Regions from separate parts of the Rhodoferax sp. SPJ4 genome, predicted to be linked through region 3. Evidence: predicted binding sites of a transcription regulator. Region 3 holds the regulator's gene; each other region holds the start of a gene.
The links. The regulator sigma-54, encoded in region 3, starts transcription at its own class of promoters, with help from an activator protein. The targets are predictions, from matches to a motif close to TGGCANGNAANCTGCTTT.

Region 1 (3,206 bases), 160 kb from region 3:
GCTGCTGGCCGAGGAGCTGGAGCGTTGCACCCAGGGCGCGCGCGAACGCGGCCTCACCGTGGAACACATGCTGACGGCGCAGTACCAGGTGCGGCCGGCGCAGATCGGCCCCTCGCTGGCGCGCTTTTTTGGGGTGCCCTACGAGCCCTTCATGGCCGGACGGCTCAGCATTCCCCCCATCCATGGCGCGATCAAGCGCGAGTTTGCGCAGCGCCAGGGCTGGGTGCCGCTGGAAGAAACACCCAATGGCCTGGTGGTGATGTGCCTGGACCCCGAGGCCACCCGGGCCTCGCGCATGCTGCCGCAGGTCTATCCGCGCATCGGCCGTTTTCTGTACCGCGTCACCACCCAGGCCGAGTTTGACGAAACCCTGAGCCAGCTGCTGGGCGACGGCGGGGCCGACGGCAGCATCGACAAGATGCTGGCCGACATGGACATGCCGCTCGACGAAGACGCGGCCGAAGACTATTCGGCCTCTGCCGCGTCCGACAACGAACTGGTGAAGTTCGTCAACAAGGTCATCGTGGACGCGGTGCGCCAGAAGGCCTCCGACATCCACATCGAGCCACTGCCCGGCAAGGCCAAAACCGGCATCCGCTTTCGTATCGACGGCACGCTGCTGCCCTACATCGAGGTGCCGGCGCAGTTCCGCTCGGCCATGATCACCCGGCTCAAGATCATGTGCGACCTCGACATTTCCGAGCGCCGCAAGCCGCAAGACGGCAAGATCAAGTTCAAGAAGTTCGGCCCGCTCGACATCGAGCTGCGGGTGGCCACCATTCCCTCCACCGGCGGCGTGGAAGACGTGGTGATGCGCGTGCTGACCAGCGGCGAGCCCATCCCCATGGACCAGCTGGGCCTGTCGCCGCACAACATGGCGCGGGTGCGCCGCACCATCGAAAAGCCCTATGGCTTGTTTTACGTGTGCGGCCCCACCGGCTCCGGCAAAACCACCACGCTGCACAGCGTGCTGAGCCACCTCAACCGGCCCGATACCAAGATCTGGACGGTCGAAGACCCGGTGGAAATCACCCAGAAGGGCCTGCGCCAGGTGCAGGTGAACCGCAAGGCCGGCATCGACTTCGCGATGGTGATGCGCGCCTTTCTGCGCGCCGACCCCGACATCATCATGGTGGGCGAGTCGCGTGACCGCGAAACCGTGGCCATGGGCGTGGAGGCCTCGCTCACCGGCCACCTGGTGTTTTCCACGCTGCACACCAACTCGGCGCCCGAGTCCATCACCCGCTTGCTCGACATGGGCATGGACCCCTTCAACTTTGCCGACGCGCTCTTGGGTGTGCTGGCCCAGCGCCTGGCCAAAAAGTTGTGCGCCTGCAAACAGGCCTACACCCCCGACGCGGCCGAACTGGACCGCTTCGTGCACGAGTACGCCGAAGAGCTGCGCCCCACCCCCGCCTGGACAGTGGACCCGGAAGGCGAAGAGCGCAAGCTGCGCGCCTCGTGGGATGCTGCCTACAGCCAGGGCAAACCCTTGCAGTTTTACCGCGCGGTGGGCTGCGACCAATGCAGCCAGACCGGTTACAAGGGCCGAGTGGGCCTGCACGAACTGTTGATCAACGACGACACCATCAAGCAACTGGTGCAGGAACGCGCCCGCGTGACGCTGATCTTCGCCGCCGCGGTGGAGTCGGGCATGCGCACGCTGAAGATGGACGGCATGGAGAAGGTGATGCTGGGGCTGACCGATTTGAAACAGGTGCGGTCGGTGTGCATCAAGTGAGGCCGGGCATGTCGGGTGACAAATGGGGCTCACCCTTGTCCACCCGCTGCAGCAGCTGACAAAATTGTCAAACTTTGACGCGGCTTTGTAAGCCAAGTGGGTGGGTTTTTGGGGGTAATCCCGCTGCCCGCCCGTGGCATGGAACCTGCATAGTCACCGGGTCCATTCACCGGATCAACCAAAAGGAGTTATCTCAATGCAACTGAAGCGTTCCATCCAAAAGGGTTTCACCCTGATCGAACTGATGATCGTCGTGGCGATTATCGGCATTCTGGCTGCCGTGGCCCTGCCCGCGTACCAAGACTACACCGTCCGTGCCAAGGTGTCGGAACTGGTGCTGGCTGCGTCGTCGGCCAAGACCAACATTGCCGAAGCTGCTCAGGTGCTCGGCGCTATGCCAAATCCTACAAGCGTCTCCTTCAGCGTGGATACTCAGCTTGGGAAATACACCTCAGGCGTAACATATGACTATAAAGACGCTTCAACTGCTTATGTGACCGTGACAGCAAGCACGGTTGAGCCGAAAATTTCCGGCGCTGCTCTCCAGCTCGCAGGTTCTTTGCAAACAAATGGTCAGGTGGTTTGGGTTTGCGGCCCTGTCACTGCCAGCAACCCCACTACATTCCAGACGGCGATTGTTTCCAAGTATCTGCCGGCAAGCTGCAAGGGCGTCTGATTCTGTCGGAATCTTGACAGCACTGCTGCAAAAGCCCCTTCGGGGGCTTTTTTATTTTCTCGAATCACTTACCCGCAAACCGCGCTTGCGATTTTCATGTCCATTCTTTGGTTGACTTTCTGGATCATTGCCCTCGCGGTGACTTGGTTGGTGCCCAACCATTTTCCGCCCTGGAGCACCTTTCACACCGATGCCTGGGTGGCTGTGGTGTCGTTGCTGGGTGCGTCGGCGGTGGTGTTCAGGGGGCGGCAGCAGCCATTGATCTGGCCCTTGTTTGCCTGGGCGGCGCTGTCACTGGCCGTTGTGCCATGGCTTCAGTGGGCTACAGGCTTGCTTTTTTTTGCTGGGCAGGCCTGGATGTCATCGGCCTACCTGCTGGGACTGACCTTGGCGGTTGTGGTGGGTTTCCGCTGGGAGCGCGACATTCCCGGCCAAGCAGGCTCGGCCGTTTTGGCTGCGGCGGCCATTGCAGGGGTGGCCTCTGTGGGTTTGCAGCTTCTCACTTGGCTGGGGTTGCACAGCACCGATGTCACCAGCATTTGGTCCATGGGCTTGGTGGGTGACCGCCCTTATGCCAATGTCGGCCAGCCCAATTTGCTCGCGTCACTCCTGTTGTGGGGTGTGTTGGCAGCGTTAATGGGTTACCAATATGGGGCTTTGCGCGGGTTGGTTGCTGTGCTGCTGGCAGCGTTTCTATTGGTTGGCTTGGCGCTGACCCAGTCCCGCTCTGGCCAGCTTTCCTTAACTCTTATCTTGGTCGCCCTGTGGCTGTGGCGGGGCCAATGGCGC
Region 2 (3,206 bases), on a different contig from region 3:
TGCCGGTGCCGGTCTCGCCCAGAATCAGGATGGGGATGTCCTTGCCCCTGACTTTGGACACCATCTGCACGGCCAGGGCCACCTGCCGGTCGCCGGTGTTCAAACACTTCAGCGTGGCCACCTGCGGGCCACTGCGTGACCGCGCCTCTTCCATCGGTTCCGGCGGCATTGGCTGTGCCGCGGCAAAAGGCATGCTGGCCCCGTGGCTGGCATCGGACGCCGTGGCGGCACCCGCCGTGCCGGCCCAGCCCATCGAGGCGAACATGAATGACGGGGTGCGGAATTCCGCGCGGGCCCGCAGCGTGGCGCCGCTGGCCAATGTCAGGCTGAGCAAGCCCGGATTGGCCGAGCGGTAATGCTCCAGCAAACTGGACATGGGCAGACCGAACAACGACGAGAAGGTATGGGCCTGCAAGGCCTTGATCGACATGCCCAGCTGGAACTGCGCGCTGCGGTTGGCCGACAGCAAACGGCCGGTGGTGGTGAACGCCACGATGCCTTCGACGATGGTGCCGATGAACTCCGCACGCGAGTGGAAGTGGATGCGCACACCTTCAGGAAAGGCTTCAGCAAAAAGCTGGTTTCCGATCATCTGTGCCGACATGTTGACCAATGCCAAAGTGTGACGATGAAAGCCCCGATGGTCGCCGCTGACGTCCAGCGCGCCAATCACCTGGCCGTGCGGGTCCAGGATGGGGGCGCAAGAGCAGGTCAGGAAATGGTTGGCCCGCAGGTAATGCTCAGGCCCGTTGACCACGATGGGCCGACGCTCATGCAGCGCCGTGCCCACGGCGTTCGTGCCCTTGTGCTGCTCGGCCCAGGACACCCCTGGCGACAGGGCCACGCGGTCGGCCTTCTCCAGGAAATCGTCGTCACCCAAGGCATGCAGAATCATGCCGTCGAGGTCGGTCAGGATGACCATGTTGTGGGTGTTGGAAATCTGCTCGTAGAGCGACTCCATCACCGGCAGGGCGTGGGAGTACAGGGCCCGGTTGATTTCCAGGCGCTCGGCCAGCTCAGGCTTGGAGATTTTTCCAAAGTCCGGGATGTCAGAGGCCCGCAGACCGAAGCCTGTGCACCGCTGGTGGGAACTGGCGATCAGGGCGGGATCCATCAATCCCACCGGGTCCGCGTGTCCCGATGTTCTCAGCTCGTACATGTCTCCTCCGTCTTGCCAACATCTGCAACACTTTGGCCGTGTTGCCGGTGAAAGCAGATAGATGTGTTGCTTTGGAAAACCGACTCGATTCTACAATTCGGGCTGGCATGAAACAACCGCTCAAATTTGCAGCGTAAGAAAAGCACAACGTTCAGATTCGCAGCAGTTGGTGGGCCATGGAGGCCCAAATCGACGCGAATCATACGGTACGGGATTTGCTTCCAGACAAGGGTTTGCGCCATCCGGTTTGCATACATACGGCAATATTTCACACAGAGGAAGATCATGATGAAAGTTTGGGCACGTCGGCCAGTTTCCGCACTCGCCAGCGCCTTGTTCCTGGCGCTGCCAGCAGCGGTTTTCGCGCACGGTGACGTCACACCTCAGGCCGTCGACACCAAGACCCTGCCCCAGCTGGGCGACAAGTGGCTGGGCTCCAACCCCTACAGCACGGGTCCGGCCACCAAGGAAGCCCTGCGTATCGGCACCTCGGCTTACAACCAGAACTGCGCGCGCTGCCATGGCCTGGAAGCCATCTCCGGCGGCATTGCCCCCGACCTGCGCAAAATCGACGCCGATTGCACCGGCCTGGCCGATGCCGCCAAGAAGTCGGCCTGCTTCAAGGAAATCGACGACTACTACATGACCACCGTGCGCCGTGGCCGTACCCGTGACGGCCGCGTCTACATGCCCCCTTTCGAGGGCACGCTGTCGCAAGAAGCGATCTGGGCCATCAAGACCTACCTCGAAACCCGTCGCGAGAAGTGATCATGTGAACGCGGGGCCGTTGCGCCCCGCGTTGTCAGGCGTTGTTCGTTCCCCGTTTCCAAAGGTCCAGTCATGACAGGTATCAGTCGGCGCAGCTTTGCCCAAGCCCTCTCCCTTGCCGCAGCAGGCGGTTTCCCGTTGTGGGCCCAGGCCGACCTGGACAAGGTTCGTGCAGGCGGCGTGCTCAAGGTCGCCGTTTACAAGGATTTCGCACCGTTCTCCTACGGCAGCGACAACGCCATGAAGGGTGTTGAAGTGGCGCTGGCCCAGGCCCTGGCCACCGAGATGGGCCTCAAGCTGTCCCTGCTGCCTTTTGATGCGGGCGAGAACATGGCCGACGACCTGCGCAACATGGTGTGGCGCGGTCACTACCTTGGTTATGGCCCGGCCCATGTGATGCTGCATGTACCGGTGGACCGCAACTTCATCATCGGCAACAAACAGTCGCTGATTTTCGCGCCCTACTACCGCGAAACCCTGGTGTTCGTGCACGACAAAAAGCAACTCCCTGAGCTCGAGAAGCTCGAAGACCTCAAGGGCGTGCAGATCGGCGTCGAGCGCGGCACGGCCGCCGCCAGCGCGGTCCTGGGCGCCCTGCAGGGCCAGCTGCGCGACAAGGTCAGCATCCTCAATTCCCCCACTGAGGCCATGGCCGCGCTGTTTGCCGGCAAAGTGGCCTCGGTGCTGGCCACCAAGGCCCAGATCGAAGCCGAACTTCACCTGGCACAGAAGACGGCGGCCGATTACCCCCTGACCACCTTGCAACTGAACGGCCTGCCGCCCAACGGCTGGACGGTGGGCATGGCCGTCAAGGCCGATGAAACCGATCTGGCCAAGGCCATCGAGGCCGCGCTGGCCTCGATCAACACCAAAGGCGATCTGAAGAAGATCTTCGAGCAGTCCGGCATCAGCCTGGGCAAGCTGTAATTCTCCCGGCCCCCAAACACCGATGTCCCGCAGCACTGTTTTCCGCGGCCCGCCCAGCCGGCCGCGCTGGGCCTTGCTGGCCCTGGCAGCCGCCTCACAGGCCCCCGCACTGGCCCAGGACGCGGAGCCGTCACTGGCACCGGTCGTGGTCAGCGTGACCCGGCGAGCGCAGGCCGCGTTCGATTTGCCGGCCTCGGTGGACGCCGTCGACGCCACCGACATCCGGGCCGCCCGTGCCCTGGTCAATCTGTCGGAATCGCTGAGCCGGGTGCCTGGCATCGTGGCCCAGAACCGGCAGAACTACGCCCAGGACCTGCAGATCTCATCGCGCGGCTTCGGGGCAAGGTCCAGC
Region 3 (3,206 bases):
CCGTGCAAAAAGGCGAGGTCGTGGGCCTGCTGGGGCCCAACGGCGCCGGCAAGACCACCTCGTTCTACATGATCGTGGGCCTGGTGCGGGCCGACGCCGGCGTGATCTCCATTGGCGGCCAGTCGGTCGAGCACATGCCCATCCACCGCCGTTCGCGGCTGGGCCTGAGCTATCTGCCGCAGGAAGCGTCGATCTTCCGCAAGCTCAATGTCGAAGACAACATCCGCGCGGTGCTGGAGTTGCAGCGCGACGAGGGCGGCCGGCCGCTGGGCCGCGCGGTCATCGAGCAGCGGGTGGATGCGCTGCTGCAAGACCTGCGGGTCGAGCACCTGCGCGATTCGCCGGCCCCTGCGCTGTCGGGCGGTGAGCGGCGCCGGGTCGAGATTGCCCGCGCCCTGGCCACCCAGCCGCAGTTCATCCTGCTCGACGAGCCCTTTGCCGGCATCGACCCGATCGCGGTGATCGAGATCCAGCGCATCATCGGTTTTCTGAAGTCGCGCGGCATCGGCGTGCTGATCACCGACCACAACGTGCGTGAAACCCTGGGCATCTGCGACCACGCCTACATCATCAGCGACGGTCATGTGCTGGCCCAGGGCACGCCCGCCGAGATCGTTGACAACGCCGATGTTCGCCGCGTCTACCTGGGCGAACATTTCCGCATGTGAACATGGCCCCCACGTTCGCGCACTGCGTGTCGCTCTCTGCCCCCCGAGGGGGCCGCGTTTTTCCTTGGGGCGGCCCGGCGGAAAAACCAGCGCCCCTGTTTGAGTCTTGCGGGGCATTCGCAGTCCCTTGTTCGCCTGCATGAAACAAGGCCTTTCCCTCCGTGTCTCCCAGCACCTCGCATTGACGCCGCAACTGCAGCAGTCAATCCGACTGCTGCAGCTGTCCACGCTGGAACTCAGCCAGGAGGTCGAGCAGATGCTCGACGAAAACCCCTTCCTCGACGTGGCCGACGAGACCGCGCCGCGCGAGGAGTTTGGCCTGGCCCAGGCCGATGCCCGGGCCGACGACGAGCCGTTTTCGTCATCGTCCAGCAGCACTGAGACCGAGGCGGTGGCCGATGGGGTGGGCGACGGTGAGCCAGCCCTGCCCGACAACTGGGACGGCGACGGCAGCACCGAGATCGCGCCCAACGACAGCGAGTGGGGCGGCGACGCGCCAGCCCACCAGCGGCAGGACGACGACGGCGCGATGGACGCCACCGAACTGGCCCGCCAGCAGGAGTCGCTGACCGCCTTTTTGCACCGCCAGGCCTTGTCGCTGCGCCTGAGCGAGATCGACCGCGCCGCGCTGCGTTTCCTGATCGAGTCGCTCAACGACGACGGCTACCTCGAAGACAGCCTGGACCTGCTGGCCCGCGGCCTGGCCGGCGACGATGCCGAGCAGGTCGAGGAGTTGGTGCAGCGTTTTGGCATGGCCTTGCGCCTGCTGCAAAGCCTGGAGCCGGTGGGCGTGGGTGCTCGCCACCTGGCCGAATGCCTGAGCCTGCAGCTCAAGGCCTTGCCCCCCAGCGAGGTGGTCAAGGCCGCCCAGGCCATTTGCGCCCAGCCCATGGAGCTGCTGGCGCGGCGCGATTTCAAGCGCCTGGCCCAGCTGTGCCAGCTCAGCGACGCGCTGGTGCGCCAGGGCATTGCACTGATCCAGACCCTGGAGCCCAAGCCAGGCCGGCGCTTTGTGGACGTGGAGCGCAACATCGTCGTGCCCGACGTCATCGTGGTGCAGGTGGGGCGTGGCCCCAACCCGCGTTTCCGGGCCCAGCTCAACCCCGACGTCATGCCCCGGCTGCGGGTGCACGACATCTATGCCGGTGCGCTCAAGGCCAGCCGCGGCGGCAATGCCCAGGCGCTTCAGCAGCGGCTGCAGGAAGCGCGCTGGTTCATCAAGAACATCCAGCAGCGCTTCGACACCATCCTGCGCGTCAGCAGCGCCATCGTCGAGCGGCAGAAGAACTTCTTCGTCCATGGCGAGCTGGCCATGCGGCCGCTGGTGCTGCGCGAGATCGCCGACGAGCTGGGCCTGCACGAGTCCACCATCTCGCGGGTCACCACCGCCAAGTACATGGCCACGCCTTTTGGCACCTTCGAGCTGAAGTATTTCTTCGGCTCGGCACTGGGCACCGAAACCGGCGGCAACGCGTCGAGCACCGCGGTGCGGGCGCTGATCAAGCAGTTTGTCAGCGCCGAAAACCTCAAGAAGCCGCTCAGCGACAACCAGATTTCCGAGATGCTGAAAGAGCAGGGCATTGAGTGCGCGCGCCGCACCGTGGCCAAGTACCGCGAGGCCTTGCGCATCGCGCCCGCCAACCTGCGCAAAGCACTGTGAACATGACCCCCACGCTCCCCACTGCGTGTGGTTCGCTGCCCGCCGAGGGGGCCGTGTTTCGCCCAGGGGCGGCCCGGCGGCGAAACATCCAGGCTTTTGACCAATGAACCAACTTCACCTTTTTTTGCCCTGCGCCGCTGGCGTGGAAGACCTGCTGGAGGCCGAGGTGCGGCGGCTGTGCAGCGGCCACACCGACAAGCTGCGCGGCGGCGTGCGGGTGGTGGCCTCCTGGCGCGACGCCATGCTGCTCAACCTGCACAGCCGGTTGGCCCAGCGGGTGCTGGTGCAGCTGGCGGACGGCTTTTACCGCAGCGAAAACGACCTCTATGCCATCGCCAGCGAGGTGGCCTGGGAAATCTGGTTCACGCCGCGGCAAAGCATCAAGGTGGAGATCACCGCCCAGCACAGCCCGCTGACCTCGCTGAACTTTGCCGCGCTGAAGGTCAAGGACGCGGTCTGTGACCGCTTCCGGGCCAAGAGCGGTGGCGTGCGGCCCGACGTCAACACCCAGTGGCCCGATGTGCGCATCTACACCCACCTGACCACCGACCGCTGCGCCCTCTACATCGACACCTCGGGCGAGCCGCTGTTCAAACGCGGCTGGCGCGAAGACAAGGGCGAGGCGCCGCTGAAGGAAACCCTGGCCGCCGCCATGCTGGCCGCCAGCGGCTGGGACGCCACGGTGCCGCTGTACGACCCCTGCTGCGGCAGCGGCACCATCGCCATCGAGGCCGCCACCATCGCCTGCCACCAGGCGCCTGGCCTGCTGCGCCGCTTCGCCTTCGAAAAATACCTGCCCTTCCAGGCCCATGTGTGGGACGCGCTGCGCGACCAGGCCGAGGCCGCCGTGTGCGCGCCCACCGCGCCGGTGTTTGGCA
Region 4 (3,206 bases), on a different contig from region 3:
ACCCCAAGGTCATCGAGGCCTACCTCGGTGGCGACGCGGCCGCGCTCGAAGCCGCCTGACCGACCCCAGGGGATACCCACCATGCTCAAAATTTCCAACCTGCACGCCGGCTACGGCAAGGTCGAGGTGCTGCACGGCATCAGCCTCGAGGTGGCCAAGGGCCGCGTCGTCACGCTGATCGGCAGCAATGGCGCCGGCAAGACCACCACCATGCGCGCCATCTCCGGCATGATCGCGCCGCGCGAAGGCACCATCCTGCTCGGCGACAAGGACATCACCGGCCGCGAGTCTTACCACATCGCCAAGCTGGGCCTGGCCCACTCGCCCGAGGGCCGGCGCGTGTTTGCCACCATGACGGTCAACGACAACCTGCTGCTGGGCGCCTTCCCGCGCTTCACCGGCGCCCGCCCCAAGGGCGATGTGGCGGCCGACCTGGAGAAGGCCATGGAGCTGTTCCCGCGCTTGAAGGAGCGCCGGCTGCAGCTGGCCGGCACCCTGTCGGGCGGCGAGCAGCAGATGCTGGCCATGGCCCGCGCGGTGATGCTCAACCCCGAGGTGGTGCTGCTCGACGAGCCTTCGATGGGCCTGGCGCCCATCCTGGTGGAAGAGGTGTTCAACATCATCAGCCGGCTGAAGAAAGAGGGCGTCACCATGCTGCTGGTGGAGCAGTTCGCGGCCGCGGCGCTGGCGGTGGCCGACTACGGCTATGTGCTGGAAAACGGCCGCATCTCGGTTCACGGCCCGGCCGACAAACTGCGCAACGACCCGGCGGTGAAAGCGGCCTACCTCGGCGGGCATTGAGGTAAATTCGTCGGGCATGGCTTTCCCGATCGACCCGAACACCGTCGCCCACGGCATCCAGCTGGCCGTGGCGCCGGTGTTTCTGCTGACCGCTGTGTCCGGCATGATTGGCGCGGTCGCCACCCGGCTGGCCCGCATCATCGACCGGGCCCGCATCGTTGAAGGCGGCCTGGACATCAGCCAGGACCCGCAGCGCCGCGCCACCGGCTGGCAGGAGCTGGCCGAGCTGCGCACCCGTGGCCTGCTGGCCAATGGCGCCATCGCCTTGCTGACGCTGTGCGCCTTCATGATCGGCCTGACCATCATCGTGTTATTCATCGGTGAGACCACCGAGTTGCAGATCCTGCGCATCGCGGTGGTGGGCTTTCTGGCCGGCGTCGTGTGTTTTCTGCTGGCGCTGGTGTGTTTCCTGGCCGAGACGGTCATTGCCACCCGCATGCTGAACTTCGGCCGGCCGCTGGGTCGCTGACGGCCCGCCGCCGCCCGACTTCGGTCTGAGCCCGCCGGAGGGGTGGCCGACCGGTCGACCCACCGGCACCCCCAACCCCGCCGTGCGGCTTTCTTGATGCCCTTGCTGTGAGACCCGTCCTGGGCTTGGCACGCCGCTTGCATCTCAACTTGTATACAAGTTTGGATGCTTCATCATGGTGCAAATCCTCGCAAACGCTGTGGCCACCCCATCGACGACGCCGGTGGGTGCCCCGGCCTCGGCCGCGTCGGCCTGGACACTGCGGCCTGGCACGGTGTTGCCAGGGGCGGACAAGGGCCCGTTGAGCGGGCTGTGCTTTGCGGTCAAGGACAACATCGACGTGGCCGGCTGGCCCACCACCGCCGCCTGCCCGGCCTTTGCCTACACCCCCACCGCCCACGCCAGCGTGGTGCAGCGCCTGCTCGACCACGGTGCATCGCTGGTGGGCAAAACCAACCTTGATCAGTTCGCCTGTGGCCTGAATGGCACCCGCTCACCTTTCGGGGCGGTGCCCAATGCCTTCGACCCGGCCCTGGTGTCGGGCGGCTCCAGCTCCGGCTCGGCCCATGTGGTGGCGACCGGCCAGGTCGACTTTGCGCTGGGCACCGACACCGCCGGCTCGGGCCGGGTGCCAGCGGGACTCAACAACATCGTCGGCCTGAAGCCGTCCAAGGGCCTGGTCAGCGCCCGCGGTGTGGTGCCGGCGGCCCAGAGCGTGGACTGCGTGTCCATCTTCGCGCGCAACGTGGGCCTGGCCGCCCAGGTGCTGGCCGCGGCCATGGCGCCCGACCCGCTGGACCCGTACAGCCGCCACCTGCCCATGACCCAGCCGGCCTGGGGGCAGGGCTTTCGCTTCGGTGTGCCCGACCGGCTGGACTTTTTTGGCGATGGCCTGGCCGAGGCGGCGTTTGCCGAGGCGGTGGCCCGGCTGCAAACCCTGGGCGGGGAGCCCGTGGTGATTGACTTCAGCCCGCTGCAGCAGGTGGCCGCCTTGCTCTACGACAGCGCCCTGGTGGCCGAGCGGTATGCCGCGGTGCGCGGCTTTTTTGACGCCCACGAAGACCAGGTGATGGAGCCGGTGCGCGGCATCCTGGCCCAGGGCCGGCGGTACAGTGCCGCCGACTGGTGCGATGCCCAGACCCGGTTGCACAGCCTGGCGCAGCAGGCCGCGCGGCTGTGGCAGGGCATGGACCTGCTGCTGGTGCCCACCGCGCCCACCCACTACCCGATTGCGCAGATGCTGGCCGACCCGGTGGCGCTGAACCGCAACCTCGGGGCCTACACCAATTTCGTCAACCTGCTGGACTACGCCGCGCTGTCGGTGCCCAGCAGCCTGCGGCCCGACGGCCTGCCGTTCGGCGTCACGCTGATCGGCCAGGCCGGCAGCGACTGGGCACTGGCCGAGCTGGGCCAGCGCTACCACCAAGCCACCGGTTTGTTGCAGGGCGCCACGCCAGAGCCTCTGCCACCCCCGCAGGTCATCGCCGGGCTGGCCCGGCCGGCCACGGTGCGGGTGGCGGTGGTGGGTGCCCATTTGTCGGGCATGCCGCTGAACGGCCAGCTCACCGAGCGCGGGGCCACGCGGGTGGCGGTGACCGAGACCGCGCCGCTCTACCGCCTCTATGCCTTGCCCGGCACCCAGCCACCCAAGCCCGGCCTGCTGCGGGTAGCGCCGGGCGAAGGCGCGGCCATTGCGCTGGAGGTGTGGCAGATGCCTGTGGCCCAGTACGGCAGTTTTGTGGCCCTGATTCCCTCGCCGCTGGGCATTGGCACTTTGACGCTGGCCGATGGCAGCACGGTGCAGGGCTTTGTCTGCGAGCCGGCTGCGCTGGCCGGCGCCCAGGACATCTCGCACCTCGGCGGCTGGCGCCGCTACATCGCCTCGTTGCCGGCCCTCGGTGCCTGAACCGATTGTTTTCATCCCATCCGACCCACC

Region 1: AC4BAR_RS12040 (pilin) is a predicted target of sigma-54. The motif match lies at 1,876-1,893, and genes of this name have one in related genera.
Region 2: pedF (cytochrome c-550 PedF) is a predicted target of sigma-54. The motif match lies at 1,407-1,424, and genes of this name have one in related genera.
Region 4: atzF (allophanate hydrolase) is a predicted target of sigma-54. The motif match lies at 1,397-1,414, and genes of this name have one in related genera.

The regions. Positions count from the first base shown of each region.
Region 1 covers NZ_JBYZMN010000003.1:180,963-184,168, reverse strand. The annotation lists gene AC4BAR_RS12045 (GspE/PulE family protein) at 1-1,741, shown strand, start outside; gene AC4BAR_RS12040 (pilin) at 1,938-2,417, shown strand; gene AC4BAR_RS12035 (PglL family O-oligosaccharyltransferase) at 2,514-3,206, shown strand, end outside.
Region 2 covers NZ_JBYZMN010000001.1:571,109-574,314, reverse strand. The annotation lists gene AC4BAR_RS02850 (sigma-54-dependent Fis family transcriptional regulator) at 1-1,114, opposite strand, end outside; gene pedF (cytochrome c-550 PedF) at 1,448-1,927, shown strand; gene AC4BAR_RS02840 (substrate-binding periplasmic protein) at 2,000-2,854, shown strand; gene AC4BAR_RS02835 (TonB-dependent receptor family protein) at 2,877-3,206, shown strand, end outside.
Region 3 covers NZ_JBYZMN010000003.1:20,972-24,177, reverse strand. The annotation lists gene lptB (LPS export ABC transporter ATP-binding protein) at 1-668, shown strand, start outside; gene AC4BAR_RS11235 (RNA polymerase factor sigma-54) at 808-2,328, shown strand; gene AC4BAR_RS11230 (THUMP domain-containing class I SAM-dependent RNA methyltransferase) at 2,432-3,206, shown strand, end outside.
Region 4 covers NZ_JBYZMN010000001.1:815,676-818,881, forward strand. The annotation lists gene AC4BAR_RS04065 (branched-chain amino acid ABC transporter ATP-binding protein/permease) at 1-59, shown strand, start outside; gene AC4BAR_RS04070 (ABC transporter ATP-binding protein) at 82-801, shown strand; gene AC4BAR_RS04075 (DUF2721 domain-containing protein) at 818-1,270, shown strand; gene atzF (allophanate hydrolase) at 1,446-3,176, shown strand.